DNA from 3 places in the Rhizobium sp. NZLR8 genome. Region 2 is predicted to be linked to each of the others. Evidence: riboswitches for the same ligand, from Rfam matches in the RefSeq annotation. Region 2 holds a riboswitch; each other region holds the start of a gene.
The links. Region 2 has a riboswitch for cobalamin ahead of HJB89_RS15225 (CbtB domain-containing protein). Riboswitches for the same ligand answer to the same signal wherever they lie in the genome.

Region 1 (3,270 bases), on a different contig from region 2:
TGATGCGATTTGCGGTTGGCGACATCGTCCTCCGTGCCGATGCCGAGGCCGAGCAGAATTCCGGCCGACACCTCGCCATTTTTCGCCTCGATCATCACCTGCTTGCGCACCGTGCGGGAGGCGACCTCGTCGCGAACCCTGATAAGGCCGGCAGCGTCGATCAGGTCGGTCTTGTTGAGTACGATCAGATCGGCGCAAGTCAGCTGATCCTCGAACAACTCCTCGATCGGGCTTTCGTGATCGAGCGATTCATCTGCGCCGCGCGCCGCCTCGACGGCATCGTGGTCGTCGGCGAAACGGCCGGCGGCGACAGCCGCGCTGTCGACCACGGTAATGACGCCATCGACCGTCACCTGGGTGCGAATGTCAGGCCAATTGAAGGCCGCGACCAGCGGCTGCGGCAGGGCAAGGCCCGAGGTTTCGATGACGATATGGTCGGGCCGCTGTTCACGCTCGAGCAACTTCGTCATCGTCGGGATGAAATCGTCGGCGACGGTGCAGCAGATGCAGCCATTGGTCAGCTCGATGATATCGTCCTCGGTGCAATTGTCAGCGCCGCAGCCCTTCAGCACCTCGCCATCGACGCCGAGATCGCCGAACTCGTTGATGATGAGCGCGATCTTTTTGCCGCCGGCATTGGTGAGCAGGTTGCGGATCATCGTCGTCTTGCCGGCGCCGAGAAAGCCGGTAATGACGGTTGCGGGAATTTTCTGCTGGTTCATGAACTTAACCCTTCATTTTCAACGGCAGGCCTGCCGCGATGAAATAGACTTCGGCGGCCTTGGCCGCAATTGATTGGTGCAGCCGGCCGGCATGATCGCGGAATTCCCGCGCCATGCGATTATCCGGCACGATGCCGAGGCCGACCTCATTGGAAACGAAAACGAGCTGCGCCTTCGCCTGCGGCAGAAAATCGGTGAGCGCGGCAAATTCCGCCGCCATATCGCGCTCATCCATCATCAGATTGGTGACCCAGAGTGTCAGGCAATCGATGAGCACGACGCCGCCCTCGCGGTCGATAGCGTCAAGCTTGCCGACGAGATCGAGCGGCTCTTCATGCGTCGTCCAGGACGGGCCGCGATCGGCTCTATGTTGGGCAATGCGCGCCTGCATTTCCTCATCCCAGGCGCGGCCGGTCGCGAGATAATGGCGGTCGAGGCCGATCGAAATGACAAGGGACTCGGCGAAGCGGGATTTCCCCGAACGGGCGCCGCCGAGGATGAAGACGGTGTTGGAGGGAGCGGTCGTCATGCGCAGACGCCCCTTTGGTGGGATGCCGCACCCCACCCACTCGATCGCGCCGCACAAGGCCGCGCCGAATTCAATCGTTCAGCCAAAACAACCTCCGTGCTGGCAGCGGGCCTCTTGCCCAGGGTTGGGCTTCTCGCCCGGCACGGGATGGCAGGTCTCCTGGCTCGCGGTTATCGGCCGCGATCGGGGCAGACCGGAAACCGGTCGCCCTGATCGTGCCAGCGGATCTGCCTCGCCTTCCCGGCTGCATCGATGAAAAGGTGGACGATTCGTAGACTTAAGAGGCGTCCGACCCCGGTTGATCATCATGCATGTCCAGTGGCTTTTCCGGCATGTCGCCCGTCCCGCCCGCTTGCATTATTGCAAGCCGCCGGCCGGAAGGGCTCGATGCCGGATGGAAGACCCTGACCGCTCTACAGTCGCGGGGTCGGCTGTGATGAAGGCGCCCGGCTTGGGTCCGCCCCGTCACATTCCCTTTTCATCCGGAAGGCGTAACACCGATCCGGAACCATCCGTTATATCCGAGGATGGTCAGGTGACCATCCGTTGAGGGATGGTTAGGCAAGCTCAGGGGTGAAGTCAACCGCCCTCGACGGCCGGCAGTGGCTAGACAGGCGAGGCAACGCCAGCAACACGACTTACCCTACCTAAAACATCGTCATTTATCAGATACTTACGTCACAAATATTTATCCAGGGCGCCGGCTTTTCGCCACAATTGCACTGCAAGCGGACTGCGCCATCGCCCTTGACCGGGCCTCTTCCTGCCTAGTTGTCTTGCCATGCTTATGAAATTGGATCGGCGCCGGTTCCGAGCGCTGCGTGTTTTCTTCGACCCGGGGCGGCTGCGGGCGCTGACCCGCCGCAGTGAGGTCGGCCTGTCGCTGGCGGGTGCCGTCGTCGGCATCACCTCGGGTCTCGCCGTCACCGGCATGAGCTACGTCTCCAATCAACTGCATCAGATGGTCTTCGGCATCGACGACAGCGAGCGGCTGAGCTCGTCGGTGATCGACGACAAGCTGCTGCTTCTCACTGCCCCCGTCATCGGTGGCGTCCTGCTCGGCCTGTTGCTGTTCGTACTGGCGAAACGGCGCAAGAAACCGATGGTTGACCCGATCGAGGCCAATGCGCTGCATGGCGGCCGCCTGTCCTTGACCGACAGCATCATCGTTGCCGTGCAGAACCTGATTTCCAACGGGTTCGGCGCCTCCGTCGGCCTCGAGGCCGGCTATACCCAGCTTGCCGCCGGCCTCGCCTCGAAATTCGGCCTGAAGCTGCAGCTTCGCCGCTCCGATCTGCGCACCCTCGTCGGCTGCGGCGCGGCGGGCGCTATCGCCGCTGCCTTCAACGCGCCGCTGACCGGCGCCTTCTACGCCTTCGAGCTGATCATCGGCACCTATACGATCGTCTCGCTGACCCCTGTGGTCGTCTCGGCCCTGGTTTCCACCCTCATCGCAAGGCTGCTCACCCACGGCGATTTCACCATCGACATCGGCAGCTTCGGCGCAGTCGTGCCGGCCGATTATATCCCGGCTATGCTGCTCGGTGGCTTCTGCGCTGGCGTCGGCATCCTGATCATGCAGGGCGTCTCCTTCGTCGAGGAGCTGGCGCGCAAGAGCTCGATCGCCCCGCCCTTCCGCCCGGCGCTCGGCGGCATCGTCGTCGGACTTCTGGCGATGATTTCGCCACAGGTGCTCTCGGCCGGCCACGGCGCGCTGCATCTCAATCTCTCCCGCGAGGTGGCGATCCCGGCGCTGATCGGCCTCTTCCTGTTGAAATCCCTGGCCTCGGCGATCTCGATCGGCTCCGGCTTCAGGGGCGGCCTGTTCTTCGCCTCACTGTTCATGGGCGCCCTGCTCGGCAAGCTCTTTGCCTATTGCGGCCCCTATTTCGCCGATGCGACGCTGACGCCCGTCATCTATGCCGTCGTCGGCATGAGCTCGCTCGCCGTCGCCGTCATCGGCGGGCCGCTGACGATGACGTTCCTGGCGCTCGAAATCACCGGCGATTTTCCGATCAC
Region 2 (3,270 bases):
ATCGACCGCGGAAATGATTTCATTAGCCGCAACGGCCTCCCGCGGCATCTCACGCATCTCAAGCAATACCGCCTTGGCCGCCGCGAGATAAGCATGAGCACATTCGTTGAACGGGCTCTCCTCGTCGCTCACGCTGCCCGGCATCCGCCCCCAGAGACAATAGGAATATTGGATTTCGGCATAGTTCAGAACGCGCCGGAACAGCTCGTTTGTATCAGTCGCGCGTGACGCCAACCCGACAATTTCGCCGCGGTAGTCTGAAATCACCGCCATCTCGCCATGCGAGATTTCCGGGATATCGAGGCCGGTATCGCTGCCGCCGACGCTGCGGCTATGGGCAAGCGCGTTTTCGCCAACCGCACAAAACCAAGCGGCGGCGGCAAACGCCGTCGACAGAATCGATATGGTTTTGCTGCTTTTCATACTCGCTCGAAAAACTTGAGGGCGCCGGCAAGGCGGCGCCCCTCGATGCGTTCAGTGAAATGCCGGTGCCGGTCGAGCCCGCTGCCCGCCCTTCACGGCAAGCAGCTTTTCCGCCAGCGCTCCGAAGCCAAGACCGAGCGTTGCCCAGAGGATCACCTGCATGCCGAGCGAGGTCGTGCGGAAACGCCAGAGCACCATCGCCGAGAACTTCTCCGGCACTTCGTTGATCGACGGCAGCAAATAGAGCACCAGGCCCATGAAGACGAGATAGGTGATGCCGGCGATGATCGCCCCGTTCCACAGACCGAAACGCTCGGAAAGGCGCCGCGACAGCGCCACCGCGGCAATCAAAGCAGCGATCGAGACGACGATCATCAGGAAGAACAGCTCGGTCCTGACGCCGATCGTATCGGGATTGCCGACCGCCGGCGGATTGGCCGGATACTTGATACCGGGAACGACGACGATCGCCACGAAGGCGGCAAGGGCGATGACCGCCGAGGTGCCGCGTGCCGAAAGCCTGCTGATGCGGCCGTGCACGAAAGCGAAAGCGAGCGCGAAAAGCCCGCCGACGGCAATGCTGTAGGCCATGACGCCGGTGAAGAGGCCAAGACCGGCCTGCGTGGCACGGCTGACGATCTCAGGTTCGGCAGCTTCGCCCGCCGCCTGGGCGCTCGCCTCCTCGAAGGCGATCGCCGCATCGACCAGCGGCTCGCCGAAGATATGCGCGAAAGCAAAAACCAGAATGCCAGCGATCAGCCCCGCGAGCATGCCGCGAAGTAGAAGATTTCCGACCATGTCAGGATCCCCCTTAGTGGCAGGGAAAGCCGAGGAGATGACGGCCGTCATGCACGAATTCGTGCACATACATGCCGTTGAACAGCGCCATCGCGCCTTCCTCGGTGCCGACGAAATAGATGGCGATCAGCATCAACAGGCCGCCGAAGATCGCCCAAGGCAGGATTTCTCCTACCGGGATTGGCGCCGGTGCCGCGACGGGCGCAAAAGTGGTGTCAGACATGTATTCCTCCGGGAATGACGCGTTCAGTCGAAAGAGTGCTTATGCGGCAGGGTCTGACTTCCAGCGCGAAGAACCTTCGACACGCTGGTCACAGCGGCGCGACCGTGCCGGATTTACACCGGCTTCCAAACCCGCAACAGCACGGTTATATCTGCAGGCCGAAGAGCCTGTCAACGAAACTTCATGAAGCGGCGAAGGGCTGTTCCCACCGCTATCCGGAGATCGCAACGACCGTGAATACGCGACTTATCTGGATCTGCCACGGCGCGACGGCAGCGAGCCGCAAGGCCCTGTTCCCGCTCGATGAACCGCTGGACAACAAGGCCGCGGAAGAAGCGGCCAGGATGACCGCCCTGCCCCGCGCCGATCGTATTGTCACCAGCCCGGCTTTGCGCGCCCGCCAGACGGCCGAAGCCCTCGGCCTCGACGCCCGGATAGATCAGGCGCTTCGCGACTGCGATCACAGGCGCTGGGCCGGCAGGTCGATCGCAGCGATCGAGGCAGAAGAGCCGGAGAACCTCATGGCCTGGATGTGCGATCCTGAAGCGGCTCCGCACGGGGGCGAGAGCCTTGTTGATCTCAGAACACGTGTCGGCGGTTGGATGGACAATGAATCCGCTCTCGGCGGCCATGTGATCGCCGTCAGCCACGCGGCCGTCATCCGAGCGGCGATCGCGTACGTACTTCAGGCGCCGCTCTCCTCCTTCTGGCTCGTCGACGTCGAGCCGCTTGGCATTGTTCGCATGACCAGCAATGGACGGCGCTGGTCTCTGCGATTCCAGCATTAGCGATCCCTCATTTTATCCAGCCTTACACAAGCAAATCGCGTCATCTCTATTGAACCCGGTTCTACCGGGACTACTTCCTTGTCCCAAGGAGATGGAAGACATGACATATGACTGGAGTGGGGAGCGCACGCGGCGCCTGCGTTTGGTGCGTGTCGCCACAATTGCGGTTCTGGTCGGTCTCATCGTCAGCGTACCGCTGCTGATCGTTACCGCCTGAAGCACGAAAAGGGCGAGCGGTGCCACGGCACGCTCGCCTTCGTTCTTTCCCCCGCCTGCCGGTCTGCAACCACGACGACGATCGCGCTCAGCGTTTTACCCGGTTCCGCGAAAGCGCCCTCAGTCCCTCCACGGCACAGCCATAGGCTGCCCCTCTGATAATTCGCCTTCTGGTTTCAACGAACATTTCAGACTTTCATGATTACTTCGGCGCGGGTGGAGTCGGAGAAGACCATATGCCGGTGTTTTTCCAAAGCAAGGCCGGAAGGCAATGCGTGTCGATTGTCGGGCTTGGGATAACCCTCTGGCTCCTCGGCGCGCTGTTGCAGCTTGACGACAGCCTTGTCTTCTTCATGACCGGTTTCGGCGAATACGGCGCCGACAAGCTCGTTCTGGCGCTCGGTATCGCCGGCGCCATGAGCTTCATCTATTCGGTGCTGCGCATCGCCGACCTGCGCAAGGAAACCGAACTGCGCGCCGCCGCTCAGGCGAAGGCCGATTGGACCGCCACCCACGACCATCTGACCAAACTGCCGAACCGCTACGCCTTCGAGCGCAAGATTCTCTCACGGCCAGTCAAGGACGACGAGTACGAGGTCGAAGAGTGGAGCCGCAACGTCACCATCTTCTCCGTCGATCTCGACGGCTTCAAGAAGGTCAACGATCTCGTCGGTCACAAGGGCGGCGACGTTCTGTTGATCGAGGTTGCCAGACGGATCTGCGCGCTCGGCAACGCCGATTGCGTCTATCGCTTCGGCGGCGACGAATTCATCATTGTCGCCTTTGCTCTGACGGCGCAGCGCGAGGAGCGTTTTGCCAGGC
Region 3 (3,270 bases), on a different contig from region 2:
GAAGGCGGCTTCGATGGCGTAGCCGGCATCATTCAGGTTTGCGGACTGGCCGCAGGCGCGGGGAACGCCAGGCGGCTATTCTTGCGCTCGGCAATATACTTGTGAGATTGTATCGATATACATGCGATACTGCATGATGCACGTAGCATGGGGGCTTCGATGACATCCGTGAGGGTCAATGAGCTGATATCGGTGACGGGACAGCCCGATGCCGCGGGCTTTGCCGCTTTTGCGGCAAACGGCTTTGCCGGCGTCATCAATGCCCGGCCGGATGGCGAGGAGCCGGGGCAGCCCGGCAATGCCGCGGAAAAGGCTGCTGCTGCTGCCGCGGGGCTCGCCTACAGCTTCGTGCCGGTGAAAGGGGCCGAGATCACCGAGGCCGATATCCGCGCTTTCCAGATGGCGATGACGCAGGCGAAGGGGCCGGTCGTCGCTCATTGCAAGAGCGGCACACGGGCGCTGACGCTCTATGTGCTGGGAGAGGTGCTCGACGGGCGGATGCAGCCCGGAGAGGTCGAGGTCTTCGGCCAAAGACTCGGCTTCGATCTTGCCGGCGCACGCCGCTGGCTGGAAAAGCGGGCTGGGCAGGCGGCCGGTGTGAAGGCCTTCTTCGAGCCCCGCAGCTGCAGCGTGCAATATGTCGTTTCAGATCCGGTGACAAAACGCTGTGCCATCATCGACCCGGTGCTCGATTTCGACGAGATGTCGGGCGCGACGGGAACGGCGAATGCCGACGCCATCCTCGCTCATATTGACAGCGAGGGGCTGACGGTCGCGTGGATCCTCGACACGCATCCGCATGCCGATCATTTCTCCGCCGCGCATTACCTCAAGAGAAAGACCGGCGCGCCGACGGCGATCGGCGCCCATGTCACCGACGTCCAGGTGCTCTGGAAGGAGATCTACAACTTGCCGGCACTCGAAACCGACGGCTCGCAGTGGGACCGGCTGTTTGCCGATGGCGACACCTTCGAGATCGGTGGGCTTGAAGCCCGTGTGATGTTTTCGCCCGGCCATACGCTTGCTTCGGTGACCTATCTGATCGGCGACGCCGCCTTCGTGCACGACACCGTATTTACGCCGGATTCCGGCACGGCGCGCACGGATTTCCCCGGCGGCAGCGCCAGCGCCCTCTGGCACTCGATCCAGGTCATCCTGTCGCTGCCCGATGAGACCCGGCTCTTTTCCGGCCACGACTATCAGCCCGGCGGACGCCACGCGCGCTGGGAAAGCAGGGTGGCCGCCCAGAAAAACGGTAACCCGCATATATCAGGCATCGACGAGGCCGGCTTTGTGGCGCTGCGCCAGGCGCGCGACCGCACGCTGCCGAAGCCGAAACTGATGTTGCACGCGCTACAGGTGAATATTCGGGGAGGCAGATTGCCGGAGCCGGAGGGAAATGGGCGGCGGTATCTGAAGATACCGCTGGATGCGTTGTAGCAAGAAGTAGCGTTGCGGCGTGCTCCGAGGTTTCGCCCTCTCGGGCTGCGCACATCAGCATCAGGGACGTTGGCGGATGCCGCGCTCACGACAGCGGGAACGGGAGAAAGCGGCGCCAACGCTCAAGAGAGCCTCATACTGAGGAGGCGAGGATGCAGATATTACACCGGCCAACAAGGCCCCTACGTTCCGTCTCTATTTTTCACCCGCACGAACCCAATCCTCCGCAATAGGCATTGACGTCTTGCGGGCAGGCGACGTAACTGGGGGCGACGGTTCCCTGAAGATGACTCCAAGGGGATTAATAGGGAACACGGTAAGGACGACCCAGTAGGAACCGAGACCGTGGCTGCCCCCGCAACTGTATGCGGATTGTCGATCATCTCAGGTGTGGCCAGCGACTGGCCATCTCTGAAGGGCTTATAGCCCTGCCACTGCGAGATATCGCGGGAAGGCGGATGAACCGACGGATATCCGCAAGCCAGGAGACCTGCCGTCAATCACGATCCAATCAACCGGGCGGGGATGCCCGGACAAGGAACAGACATGATTGACCTTCTGAACCTTCGCCGAATTTCGGCATGCATCCGTCTCGATTGGGCCTCCTGCGGTTAGCGCACGTATCACCGTGCCTTCGGCCGCGCGTGCGGCATAACCATGCTTTTTCCCTTCAATCGAGGTTTTTCATGCGCCAGATTCTCGCCACCATGACATTTGCCTTCGGGCTGATCGGCCTTGCGGCACCGAGCCTTGCCGCCACCCAATATCCTTTGACCATCACCAATTGCGGTGAGCAGGTGACGTTCCAGAAGGCGCCGTCGAAGATCGTTTCGATTGGCCAGGGCATGACTGAAATTCTTTTCTCGCTCGACCTTGCCGAGAAGATTGCTGGTACGGCCGTCTGGGTCGGTCCCGTCCTGCCGCAATATGCCGAGGCTAACAGCAAGATAAAGCGTCTCGCCGACAATGATCCGAGCTTCGAATCCGTCGTTGGGCAGGAGCCGGATCTGGTGGCGGCCGAGTTCGCATGGCATGTCGGCGCGCAGGGCTCCGTCGGCAAGCGGGAGCAGTTCCAGGATCTCGGGATCAATACCTATCTCGCGCCGGCCGATTGCGTCGCCAAGGTCAACGCCGATGGCGGCGACGGTGTGCGCAAGGAGCTGTTCACGATGGAGCTGGTCTACCGTGAGATCGCCGAGCTCTCGGAGATCTTCGACGTGAAGGAGCGCGGCGATGGGCTGATTTCCAAGTTGAAGAAGCGCGAGGCGGATGCCGTCGCGTCGATATCAGGCGCATCGGGCAAGAACCTGCCCATCGTCTTCTGGTTCTCCAGCAAGCAAGTCAATGGCGATGCTTTCATCGCTGGCAAGAACAGCGCGCCTGCCTATATCCTGAAGGCGATCGGCGCCAGGAATGTCGTGACAACCGAAGAGGAATGGCCGCTGGTCGGCTGGGAAACCATTTCTCAGGCGAACCCGGCGGTTATCGTGTTGGCGACCATGGACCGGCGCCGCTACGCCGCCGACGATCCGAAGGTCAAGATCGATTTTCTCGAGAACGACCCGGTGACCAAGGAGCTTGACGCGGTCAAGAACGAGCACTTCGTGATGATGGACGCGCAATCGATGAACCCGACGATCCGTACGATCGACGGCATCGAGACCTTGGCGAACGGCATCAAGTCCTTCGGTCTCTCGCAGTGAAGGCAATGTCGGGCAGACAACACGGATGGTGGGCGCTTGGCGCGCTCACCATTTCTGCCTTTCTGCTTCTCGGGCTGATGATCAATCTCGCTGTTTCGATCGGGGAGATCGCGATCCCGCTAGCGAC

Region 1: it holds a riboswitch for cobalamin, as region 2 does, so the genes downstream of both, cobU (bifunctional adenosylcobinamide kinase/adenosylcobinamide-phosphate guanylyltransferase) here and HJB89_RS15225 (CbtB domain-containing protein) in region 2, are expected to answer to the same signal.
Region 3: it holds a riboswitch for cobalamin, as region 2 does, so the genes downstream of both, HJB89_RS12730 (ABC transporter substrate-binding protein) here and HJB89_RS15225 (CbtB domain-containing protein) in region 2, are expected to answer to the same signal.

What each region holds. Positions count from the first base shown of each region.
Region 1 covers NZ_JABDVY010000024.1:78,143-81,412, reverse strand. Annotated here, with positions in the region: gene cobW (cobalamin biosynthesis protein CobW) at 1-722, opposite strand, end outside; gene cobU (bifunctional adenosylcobinamide kinase/adenosylcobinamide-phosphate guanylyltransferase) at 727-1,251, opposite strand; cobalamin riboswitch at 1,383-1,779, opposite strand; gene HJB89_RS32115 (chloride channel protein) at 2,033-3,270, shown strand, end outside.
Region 2 covers NZ_JABDVY010000006.1:30,214-33,483, forward strand. Annotated here, with positions in the region: gene HJB89_RS15215 (hypothetical protein) at 1-423, opposite strand, end outside; gene HJB89_RS15220 (CbtA family protein) at 475-1,221, opposite strand; gene HJB89_RS15225 (CbtB domain-containing protein) at 1,235-1,444, opposite strand; adenosylcobalamin (AdoCbl) riboswitch at 1,458-1,600, opposite strand; gene HJB89_RS15230 (histidine phosphatase family protein) at 1,678-2,232, shown strand; gene HJB89_RS15235 (bifunctional diguanylate cyclase/phosphodiesterase) at 2,685-3,270, shown strand, end outside.
Region 3 covers NZ_JABDVY010000004.1:470,010-473,279, forward strand. Annotated here, with positions in the region: gene blh (bifunctional sulfur transferase/dioxygenase Blh) at 160-1,440, shown strand; cobalamin riboswitch at 1,697-1,953, shown strand; gene HJB89_RS12730 (ABC transporter substrate-binding protein) at 2,127-3,143, shown strand; gene HJB89_RS12735 (iron ABC transporter permease) at 3,149-3,270, shown strand, end outside.